Regions from separate parts of the Hahella aquimaris genome, predicted to be linked through region 2. Evidence: predicted binding sites of a transcription regulator. Region 2 holds the regulator's gene; the other holds the start of a gene.
What was found. The regulator PhoB, encoded in region 2, activates phosphate uptake and scavenging genes when phosphate is short. The targets are predictions, from matches to a motif close to TGTCATANNNNTGTCANA.

Region 1: O5O45_RS27060 (lipin/Ned1/Smp2 family protein) is a predicted target of PhoB. The motif match lies at 2,130-2,147, and genes of this name have one in related genera.

Annotation. Positions count from the first base shown of each region.
Region 1 is NZ_CP132203.1:6,109,535-6,115,357, forward strand. It holds gene O5O45_RS27050 (AGE family epimerase/isomerase) at 1-187, shown strand, start outside; gene O5O45_RS27055 (DJ-1/PfpI family protein) at 254-955, shown strand; gene O5O45_RS27060 (lipin/Ned1/Smp2 family protein) at 1,057-2,040, opposite strand; gene O5O45_RS27065 (hypothetical protein) at 2,402-2,854, shown strand; gene O5O45_RS27070 (helix-turn-helix transcriptional regulator) at 2,882-3,853, opposite strand; gene O5O45_RS27075 (glutathione S-transferase family protein) at 3,958-4,611, shown strand; gene O5O45_RS27080 (2OG-Fe(II) oxygenase) at 4,754-5,302, shown strand; gene O5O45_RS27085 (hypothetical protein) at 5,336-5,563, shown strand; gene O5O45_RS27090 (DUF2310 family Zn-ribbon-containing protein) at 5,631-5,823, shown strand, end outside.
Region 2 is NZ_CP132203.1:5,043,484-5,049,306, reverse strand. It holds gene cysZ (sulfate transporter CysZ) at 19-792, shown strand; gene O5O45_RS22275 (response regulator) at 908-1,786, shown strand; gene phoR (phosphate regulon sensor histidine kinase PhoR) at 1,793-3,121, opposite strand; gene phoB (phosphate regulon transcriptional regulator PhoB) at 3,178-3,870, opposite strand; gene ubiA (4-hydroxybenzoate octaprenyltransferase) at 4,009-4,911, opposite strand; gene O5O45_RS22255 (monovalent cation:proton antiporter family protein) at 4,961-5,823, opposite strand, start outside.

The DNA of each region.
Region 1 (5,823 bases), 1.1 Mb from region 2:
GGCGAACGGTTTTACCGGAAACCTGTTGCGAGTGCAGCCGGACATCCTGCCCCAAGGCAGCGTGAAGATCGACAAAGTGTGGGTGAACGGCGAACTCTATGAGGATTTCGACCCCGCAGACCTGACGGTGACGTTGCCTCGCGATCATCAGGAAATGAGCGTCAAAGTCAGGCTGACGCCCGCCTGATGCTCTCTACGAGCGCCCTGTGTGCGGGGCGTTCGTCCGCATATTTGGATAGAAAGGAATTAACCCATGTTTTTAAGATCGACGACCTTACTATTGGCGGCGCTGACGCTGTTCGCCTCGCTTTTTTCTTCCGCTTCCTCTGTAGAAATACCGCAAGTCACAGTGCAGACGCCGCCAGTGACGGGGGACTACAAAGGCAAAATCGGCGTGCTGGTGGAAGAACATTTTGATGAAACCGAGCTGGTGGCGTTCCAGCAATATTTTCCCGCCCACGGCTACGAAGTGGTGTTCATGTCATACTTGTGGGGGCAGCCTGAGCTGACTTTTAACGGCAACGATCACCAGCGCCAAGTGGTGGTGAAGACGGATATCACTCAAGCGGATCTGTCGCAATATGCTGGCGTTATCCTGATCGGCGGCTACGCCATGGATCGCCTGCGCTATCAAACCGAGCTGAGCGAAGATGGCGTTTCCCATGCCCCTGCGGTGGAGTTTTTGCGCCAGATTATTGCCACCAATCGCATTAAAATTGGCGCTATTTGTCATTCGCTATGGCTGTTCACGGCGGACCCGACTTTACTGCAGGGTCGTAAGGTCACCGCTGCGCACAATATTGTTGCCGATGTCCGTAACGCTGGCGGGATATTGCAGGTAGAGAATAATCAGGCGGTGGACACCTTCGTGGACGGCAATCTGATTACCGGCAAGCACCCGGCGGTGGTGGGCGCTTTTATGGAAACGTTTTTGCGGGAGCTGGATAAGTCCTGACGTTTACGGTGCGAGAGGAATAGGAGTTTTGTTCCCACCCTGATCAGATGAAAGCAGGGAAGCAAAGGCTTCCCTGCTTGTAACCGCTTAGGGATCGTTGACTATCGCCACTCGCATCCCGCGGCGGGAGTTTCCGTCACAACAGTGGAGTAGTGATAAGCGTAATCGCCATCAACCGCCTGCGTCCCTTCTTTGCCGGCCTCTGAACCGATGATGTAAGTCTCGGCCTTTGACAAACCTGCGTCGGCGTAGGCCGCGATATCGGTGGCGGCGTTGCCGTAGGCGCGCACGATATCCAGCTGCACGTCATTCAGCAGATGACGGATATAGGCGGTTTTATAGGCCTGAGTTTGTGGGCTGGCGGGGTTTTCCGCGTTGCTGTCCGTGCGCAGATGCCATTGAAACAGGCCCTTGGCGTTGAACCAGTTGCGGGTGGTTTTGGCCATCCAGTATTGGCGGCCGGTCAGATAGACCACCTGATAGCCCTTCTCCACATAGTCCCACACCACCTCCGCCGCGTAATTGTGCATCTCCGCAGTGTCTGTGCCCAGATAGTCGCCGATGGCTTCGAAGTCGTTGAGGGTCAGCGTGCCGTCGATGTCGAAGAGCACAGTTTTACGGCCGGGCTGCACCACCGTCAGGTAGCCGGAGGCTTCCGTGTGATCGCCTTCCACCACCATGCGCACGACATAATCGCCTTCCGGCTTGTTGAGGTTGACGTAAATCTTGCCGTCGCCATTGGTGCGATGTTCTCCCAGATATTCCCAGCCAGACATGCCGGTACCGTAGACATAGACATGAATGTCCTCGTCCTCCAGGTCTTTATGGAACAGGGCGGAGTAGTCGAATTTTCCAACCATAGTGGCGGAATCTCCGGCTTTGACGATCTGGTCATGGACCATGTGAAACGGCTTGTTCAAGGAAGCGAGCAGGCGGTTGCCCCAATGGTGGAACGACTCTTGCGCCGGCTTTTGCAGACCGGGAGCATGCAGGACGCTGTCGTAATCAGGGCAATATTCAGCGTTAGCGGTGAGACTGAGTGAGGTGGCGAGCAATCCGCCAGCCAGAAAAGAGAGTTTATGCATGATTTTAGAGAGTCCTTTTTAATTATTGTTCAATGAGGCGTCCCCATTTATTTCCGTTCAGTAAACGGGGTGTGAACGCGGCCTTAATTTTTCACAGCAATATGAAAAACTGATTAAAGCCGTCGGGAAATTGTGCATGCTGAGAAAGCTGGGGAGAATCCCTAATAAAGACTATATACGGTGAGGATTTGGTTGTTTGGGTGCCATGGGGGTTTCAATTGCGTATTCTAATTCAACTGGGGCGGGACGCTTAGAAGTAGCCATGATGCGGATAACTGAATGTATACTTCACATAATCCATTGCCAGAGGCCCGATTAAGATCCAGGCTTCGCTAATCACCTCACCAGCTACTTACGGTTCATGATCACAATAGGCTCCATTTCCAGAGAAAAGGCGAGTGAGGATTTTCCGTTTCTCGCGCAACATTACCGCGGGCGGCGGAAGGCGATTAAGAACTTCACTCATCTGGCGCCGGATTACGTCTTCTGGATTTATCCGGATGGGGATTTATTCGACGCTAAAGACTCACACAAGAACAATACGCCGAAGGGCTTCCAACATATTTTGTTGGATGAGCCGGATTACAGCGGCTTTCTACGGGGGCGAGTCGCCAGCAATTATGGCCCGCAAATCATTGTGGTGTATTGCAGAGAGGAAGCTTTGGCGAGCGATCTGCTCAAGATTCGTCAGTTCCTCAATGGTGTGGCGCAGCTTCCCATCCCGCTGCAACAGAATACGTTAGTCGTGAGTGATAATGCGGATATTTATGGGACGCTGACTGATATTCGCCAACGCGCCAGTATCGTCGGATAACGCTAAACCGGCGCCGGGCCCTATTTTTCACTTCTTCGCCGCATACAACTGCGTCATCTCTTCTGCAATACTCGTCATTTTTTCCCGTAACTCAGGCGGTCCCAGCACTTCCAGCTCGGCGCCGAACCGTAACAAGTCCACGCAGGCCTGACGCAGGGCTCCGACAGGCAGTGTGGCTTTACGCCAGCCCTGGGCGTCCGGGGTTGGGTCCATTATGGTGGCGGCGCGCACATAGGGAGAGTTGAGCGCATCCATCATCCAGACGCCTTTTTCAGATAGGCGCACTTCGGCGACGTAGGTGTGCAGCTCTTCTTCCAGGCGGAGAGTATTGGCGCGCCAGTAACCGGCCAGATCGAATTCCACTGGGCGTTCAAAACGAGTTGTTGAGACGCTCAGATCCTGAATGCGGGAGATGCGATAGGTGCGGAGATCGCCCTCGACTTGCGCCACCAGATACCAGGAACCGCTTTTCAATACGACGCCAAGAGGCTCGGCGCGGCGTTGCTTTTCTCCTTTCCAACTCTGGTAGCGCATCTCGATCGTTCGCTGTTCCCAGACTGCCTGGGTGATGTCCCGGAGATGGGCCGGGTGCTCGGACTCTGCGAACCAGGCGGGGGCGTCCAGATGAAAGCGGGATTGCATGCGTGCCGCGCCGGAACGCATTTCCTGGGGCAGAGCCGCCAACAGTTTCGTCTGGGCGGCGGTGACGGCGGCGCCCAACCCCATATCGTTGGCCGGGCCGGATAAACCGGTCAGAAACAGCGCTTCTGCTTCTTGCGACGACAGCCCGTTGAGACGGGTGCGATAGCCGTCCAAAAGACGGTATCCGCCCTCGGCGCCACGCTCGCTATAAACAGGGATGCCCAATGCGCTCAGTGTTTCTATGTCGCGGTAAACCGTGCGCAGAGACACGCCGCACTCCTTCGCCAGCACTGGCGCGGTGGTCTGGTCTCGGGCTTGGAGGGTCATAAGGATGGTCAGGAGACGGCTGGCGCGCATAACAAACCTGCTGCAAATTTTTTATTTTAAACCTGACAAAAACTGACAGGTATGAGGTCGTATTATGCCACTGTGTTTATTTCCCAACCAAAAGGATATGCGTCATGGCTTCAGATTCGAAAATTGTGTTGTTTCACTGCCCCCAGACCCGTTCCACTGGCTCCATGGTATTGTTGGAGGAGTTAGAAGCGGATTATGAAGTGAAACTGATCAACATCCGCGATGGTGAAAATCGGCGGGATGAGTATTTACAGGTGAACCCTCTGGGTAAAGTTCCCGCGTTGCTGCACGGGGATGCGATGATCACGGAACAGGTGGCGATCTTTCTTTATCTGGCGGACTTGTTTCCACAGGCGGGTCTGGCGCCGGCGCTGAATGATCCATTGCGCGGACCTTATTTGCGCTGGATGGTTTACTACGCCAGTTGTTTTGAGCCGGCGGTTGTGGACAAAGCGCTGCAAAGAGACCCCGCGCCGCGGGACACCAGTCCTTATGCGGATTATGACATCATGTTGAACGCTGTCGTCGAGCGTCTCGCCAGTGGACCCTACATGCTGGGCGATAAGTTCTCGGCGGCGGACGTTTTGTGGGGAATGGCGTTTCACTGGTGTACTCAGTTTGGATTGGTTCCGCGCACGGAGGTCATCGACGCCTATATCAAACGCGTCACCAGCCGCCGCAGTTTCAGCGAGGTGCTGGCCAGAGACGTGGAGATCGCGGCGGAATTACAGGCGAAAACGGAAACTTCGACAGACTGATCTCCCTTCATATTTCTCATCCTATCGCCGCCTGCTGTGGGCGGCTTATGCGTATGGTTTTCCCTGTCCGCCGCTGGATAATACAGACTCCTACCGCCCATTTTGGGTATTCGCCGCGTAGTCATAGGAGTGAGTTGGCGACATGAAAAAAATCGAATATGGCGCAGGCGTTTTCGCCATTCAAGGGTTTCTAACGGCGCAAGAATGCGACGCCTATATTTCCGACAGTGAAGCAATGGGATACGACGAAGCGGAGATCCAAACCGCGCGTGGATCGCAGATGTACAAAGATATCCGTAACAATGATCGCGTTATTTTTGATGACGCCGTCATGGCGGATAATATCTTCAAACGAATCAAAGCCATGCTGCCGCAGGAGTTGGATGGCTGGGAACTGGTCGGCTTGAATGAACGACTGCGTTTCTATCGCTATGAACCCGGCCAGTACTTCAAATGGCATCGCGACGGCTCATACGCCCGCAGCGAAAAAGAAGCGAGCCTGCTGTCATTCCTGATCTTTCTGAATGAGGATTATGAAGGGGGTGAGATCGCCTTCCGCTGGGACAAAATCAAACCCGAAAAAGGCTCCGTGATAGTATTTCCCCATGCCACAATGCATCAAGGCTCCACTATCTCAAGCGGCGTTAAATATGTGCTGCGCACGGATGTGATGTATCGGGAGATGGCGTAGTCTTTTTATTCTCTAAATCTGTGTGGTATTCAGATGGAAGATCTATTAGTCCTACTCCTTAGACTGCTGGGCGTCATTGCGCAAGGCGTGTTCTATTTCGTGATGGAGTTTCTGATCAAAGGCCCGGGATATCTGATCCATCGACTATTCGCCGGTAAACATGCCGACCCGGAAGGATTATTTGCGTTTGTGTTTGGGATATTGTTCTGGATCGTGGTGGGGTTTGCTTGCTATTTCGTCTACAAGGCATTTTTCAGTTAACTATTGAATTAATAGTTCATTCTGTCCGCTACTGCCTTTTTATCTCGTGCTCTTCGGGAAAATAATCGTGCTGTATAAAGTAAGCTTAAAACCTGACGCTTCTAAGAATTTTGATGTGGCGGAAGCTAGAGAGCTTCTCGAAAGCTATCTCGCGGCTATGCTGAAAAATGGTCAAATATTCGAGGATTCTAATATTGCCTTTCATAATGGAGCTTTGAATGCGTACGTTAATCTCCAGGGTTCGCAAGCCATGTTGCTCA
Region 2 (5,823 bases):
GGCAGAAAGGAAAAGAGCGTGAAATTATTCGCTAAAGGTTTTAACGACCTGCTGGAAGGGTTTCGCCTGATTCAGCATCCCAAACTGCGGGTCTTTGTCATTATCCCTTTGATAATCAATATATTGGTATTTGTGGGCTTCATCTGGGGCATGAGCGCTTACTTCTCCGGCTGGGTGGACGCCATGGTCAGCTGGCTACCCGACTGGTTATCTTTCTTACGCTGGTTGGTATGGCTGGTTTTCGCCATTCTGGTGGGCGTACTGGTGTTTTACACCTTTGTGTTTGTCGCCACACTGGTTGGCGCACCGTTCTATGGTTTGTTGGCGGAACAGACGCAGAAGTTGCTGACCGGTAAAGAGGTGGATGAAGAGACCCCTTGGAAACAAGTGATCATGAATATTCCCGCCAGTGTTTGGCGTGAGATCAAGAAGTTTCTTTATTATCTTCCTCGTGCGCTGGGGCTATTATTGCTGAGCTTCATCCCTGTGGTGAACTTGGCGTCGCCGGTGCTTTGGGCGGTATTCTCCTCATGGATCATGGCGCTTGAGTTTGTGGACTATCCTGCGGACAACAACAAGCGCAAGATTGATGACGTGATTCGTTTCATGCGCGAACGTCGCAGTCGGACGCTGGGCTTCGGCTTAGGCGTTTGGGGCAGCACCCTGATTCCCATCGTGAACTTGGTGTCCATGCAGGCGGCGGTCGCCGGCGGCGTTAAATTCTGGTTGGAAGAACATGGTCAATTACCCAAAGCGAATCCCGCTTCTGGCGCTGGAGTAGCGGTGAGGTGATCCCGTTGCGGCGGCGTGATGGCCACGTCGCCGCTTAAGCACTGAATAAAGTGGGAAATTTGTCAGACAGTGCTAGCCTTATAGTTATGTGATTAACGGAAAGTGTAGCTCTGACATGGCTTTAAAGGTGTTAGTGGTTGATGATGCGAGTTTCGTCCGTGATATGGTCAAGCGGGCGATGCGAACCTATTTTCCTCAGGTGACGGTGGAAGAAGCCATCAACGGGAAAAAAGCGCAGATCCTGATGAATAAGACGCACTATGATCTCATCCTGTGCGACTGGGAAATGCCGGAAATGTCAGGACTGGAGTTGTTGCAGTGGGCGCGTGGACAAGACGCCTACAAGAAAACCCCCTTCGTAATGGTGACCAGCCGTGGCGATAGAGGCCATGTGGTGGAGGCGGTGCAAAGCGGCGTTTCCGATTATCTGGGTAAACCCTTCAGTCCCGAAATGCTGGCGCAGAAAGTCAACAAGCAATTGGCCGCCAAGCTTAAACGCGCTGCTGGTGAAAAATCCTCTTCCGCCCGTTCGGGCTCTGATTCCGCTTCCGTACTGATGCAAGCGTCTGACAGCGCCAAGCAGGCCTCGGCTCCGGCCGTAACGCCAGGCCCGTTTGCTGATAGTGCAGCCTTGCTGACTGGCGGTTCCGCATCGCCCAGAAAATCAACGCCGGACGCAACGTCAGGCAAAAAAGCGCTGGCGCAGATTCGTTTTGCTGAGTTCAACCTGCCCTGTGTGATAAAGGCCATTACTCTGACCGAAGTAAAGGTGGTCGCCAAGCGGGGGCAGAAGTTCCCGATGATTCTTGATCCTGCCGTGGTGGATATAGAAGTCGACGATGGCGAAACTCTGGAGCGGATCAACGGCTACGTGCACATGCTGCAGGCGGTGGAGAAGCGGGTGGACACTGACTTTATCAGCATCGTTATTCGGTTTGTGGATGAAGACCCGGATAAGATGGCGTCGCTGTCCAAGTTTATCGCCAAATTCTAAACCTGCTTAATCTCTGACATCTTCGGCTTCCGCCAACGCCTCCGCAGAAGCCATGCGACTGCGCGGGAAATGGCAGGTAAAGGTGCTGCCTTCGCCGATGTGGCTGGTGATTTCCAGCTCGCCATCATGATTGATCAGGACGTGCTTGACGATTGCAAGTCCCAGGCCTGTGCCGCCGGTGTCTGCAGCCCTTGAAGGGTCAGCCCGGTAAAAACGTTCCGTCAGTCTGGGAATATGCAGGGGATCGATGCCGATGCCGCTGTCCCTTACGGCGAAATGCACGCCTTTCTTATCCTCGAACCAGCGCACCCGAATCTCGCCATTGGGAGGTGTGTATTTCACTGCATTCATAATGATATTGGAAAAGGCGCTGTGTAATTGCGTTTCGTTGCCGGTAAGTCCTGCTGGGCTATCCAGACTCAGCTCTATGCGGTGGCCTTTTTCCTGGCTCAGGGCGCGTGCGTCGTCGCAAATGGCGCGCAACATGCTGTCTACATCCACCAATGTAGCTTTGAAGTTGGAGCCATCGTTCTCAATGCGGGACAACAGCAGTAAATCATTGACCAAGGCTTCCATACGCTGCGCTTGTTGCTGCATCTGATTCAAGGCGCGATTCCAGCGCGGAGGCAATTCGTCAGCGTTGTCAATGAGGGTCTCCAGATAGCCGGATATGACCGTCAATGGCGTACGTAGCTCATGCGATACGTTAGAAACGAAGTCGCGTCGCATTTCTTCCAGGCGGTACAAGCGCGTCACGTCCTGCACCAATAGCAGACGATCGTCTTCCCCGAACAACGTGATATGAAACTGTAACTTCAAGTTGGGATTATTGGGAGCGTTGAGGATCAACGGCTCCTGGTATTTCTTGGAGGTGAAATAGCGTTTAAAAATGGGGGTGCGGATCAGGTTGTAAATCAGCTGACCCCGGTCGGTCGGGTACTTGAAGCCCAGTAATTTCTCTGCGGATTGGTTCCACCAGTCCATGGCGCCTTCGCTGTTGGTCATGACGACGGCGTCTTTGAGGGCGTTGGTGGACTCCTGGATGCGGTCGATCATGGCTTGGAGGCGATCGCGTGAGCGATAGTGCTGAACCTGAAGACGATGAATCCCGTCGAACAGATCTCCCCACAGTCCACGGCTCTCGGGAGGGTCTTCCATTTTCGCCTGATACAGCCAGCGGTGCATGCGAAACGCCTGGGTGAGCGTCCAACCAAGATAGGCGGTGAGACCGAACACCAGCGCCCAGGCCACCGAACCGATAATAAGGCCGACAACGATACAGCCCAGCAAACTGTAAACCAGTAGCCGTACATAATGACGCCAGTGATTGCGCATGCGTTTTATGAATACTTCTTTTGGAATTATTTATTTTTTAAGACGGATCGCGGCGCTTATGGCGCTCGGGTCGAAAAGCGATAGCCCGTCCCACGCACGGTTTGAACCAGATGATGATGACTGGGCTCCAGTGCTTTGCGTAAACGTCGAATATGCACGTCCACCGTGCGTTCTTCCACGTAGACGTTGCCGCCCCATACCTGATCCAGAAGCTGCCCGCGAGTATACACCCGTTCTTGATGGGTCATAAAGAACTGCAGGAGCTTGTATTCCGTGGGGCCCATGTTGAGCGCATCGCCCTTGGCGGTGACGCGGTGGCACACTGGATCGAGGCGCAGCCCTTCGACTTCAATGGGGGTCTCCATACCTTGTACGGCGGTGCGACGCAGCACCGCTTTCAGGCGCGCAACCAGTTCTCTGGGGGAGAATGGCTTGGTGATGTAATCGTCCGCGCCCACTTCCAGACCCTGGACTTTGTTGTCCTCTTCGGTTTTGGCGGTGAGCATGATGAGAGGGATTTCCGAGGTGTTTTGGTCACGCTTTAATCGGCGTGCGAATTCAATGCCGCTGACGCCGGGAAGCATCCAGTCCAGCAGTATGAGGTCCGGCTTCTGATCAATGATCAGCGCATGCGCTTCCCGCGCATCCCCGGCCTCCAGATAGTCATAGTCAGCCATTTCCAGAGCGACTGCGATCATTTCCCGGATGGCGGGCTCATCGTCCACAATGAGAACTTGTTTGCTTGCCATGCAAAACACCTTTTTGAATACTCGATTGCCGAATTATTACAACGGCGTTTTGTTACAAGTATATGACAGGCGCTTAATTAATGTGATGGAAATGAGCCCGGCCGCTCTCGGTCGGGCTGAAAGCAAGGCGGGACGGGCTTAGAGACGGAAGACAAACTCCAGCGCCAGGCCAAGAAATACGGCGGCGCCGACCCAGTGATTGTTAAGGAACGCCTTGAAACAGTGCTGGGAACTGCGGTCGCGAATCAGGTGCTGTTGATATACAAACAGCACGGCGGCGACGATCAGAGAAACTTGGTAGTAAACGCCCAGTTCGTATTGCGCGCCAACCATGAACAGGATGCCCAGCGTCAATACCTGCAGGCCCGCCACCGCGGCGCGATCAGCCTCTCCAAATAGAATGGCGGTGGACTTCACCCCGATTTTGAGGTCGTCTTCCCGATCCGCCATGGCGTACATGGTGTCATAGGCGACGGTCCATACCACCGTTGCGGTATACAGCAGCCATGCCTGCTGCGGCACAGCGTCCAGTTCTGCGGCGAAAGCCATGGGGATGCCCCAGGCGAAGGCCGCGCCCAGTACGACCTGGGGCAGGTAAGTATGGCGCTTCATGAAGGGGTAAGTAGATGCCAGCGCCAGCGCTCCAGCGGAAAGATAAATCGTCAGGGCGTTGGTGAACAGCACCAGTATGAAAGAAACGCCAACCAGAACGCCGAACAAGGTGAGAGCCTCTTTTTCCGTCACCCGGTTCTGCGCAAATGGACGGCCTTTTGTACGCTCGACGTGCATGTCTATACGGCGGTCGGCGTAGTCGTTGATGACGCAACCAGCAGAGCGCATAAGCAGAACGCCGACGACAAAGATGAACAGGTTCTTGATGGAGGGGGCGCCCTCTGAGGCCAGCCATAGCGCCCAAAGCGTTGGCCAGAGCAACAGGTAAGTTCCGATAGGACGGTTCAGTCGCGTGAGATCGATATAAACCGGCAATTTCGCCTTGATTTGCTCCGCCAGGGATGGAAGTGGACGCCCTTGGGATTTCATAGCCAAACAGAATCCTGATCTAGTATATGGTTTGCAACTGCGTTCAAGTTCAGCCGCCCAGCAACTTGTTTTCCGCCTGTTCGACCTGATCCGCCGAACCATGCAGAATCAGCGTATCGCCGGGCTGCAGAATAAAATCGCCGGAGGGGTCGAAGAACTCCTCATCTCCGCGCCGAATACTGTCGACATTACAGGCCGCCAGCTTCATTTGCCCCAGAGAGCGATGGCAGCTGTAAGCGCCATCCGGCAGCGTCAGCGCATGCAGTTTTTCCAGCGGCGTACCGTCGGCGCCTACCAACTGGGAGTTAATACCCGGGTAATAACCGTGTAGCATTTTGTAGCGGCTACGGCGCACTTCCTCAATTTGACGATGAATCTTCCTGGCCGGCGCGCCCATAAGAGTAAGCACTTGAGTCACCAACATCAAGCTGGCCTCCAGCGTCTCCGGTACGATCTCCGTTGCTCCTGCTTCCAGTAGCAACGGCATTTTGGAATCATCCGCCGTGCGCACCAGGATAGGCACATTGGAGCCGGTGGAGCGGACTTTGCGAATGACCGCCAGGCTCTTGTCCACATCGGCATAGGTAATGATCAGCAGCCGCGCGCGCTCCAGACCCAGCGCCTTGAGAATATCCAGACGTTCGGAGTCGCCGTAGTGCACAGGTTCACCAGCGGCCGCGGCCTCTTTTACCCTTACAGGGTCTTTGTCCACGGCGGTCATGGGCAAATTGCTGCGGCGCATGAAGCGGGCGACGGTTTGTCCGACCCGACCGAAACCGCAGACAATGGCGTGTCCTTCCAATTCGGAACAGGCGTCGGTCAACGCTTCCACGCGGGTCTGGGCGACGCTCTGACCTTTATCTGAGGGGAAGCGTGCGCTGAGGTAGCGCGCCAGATTCATCAGCCAGGGCG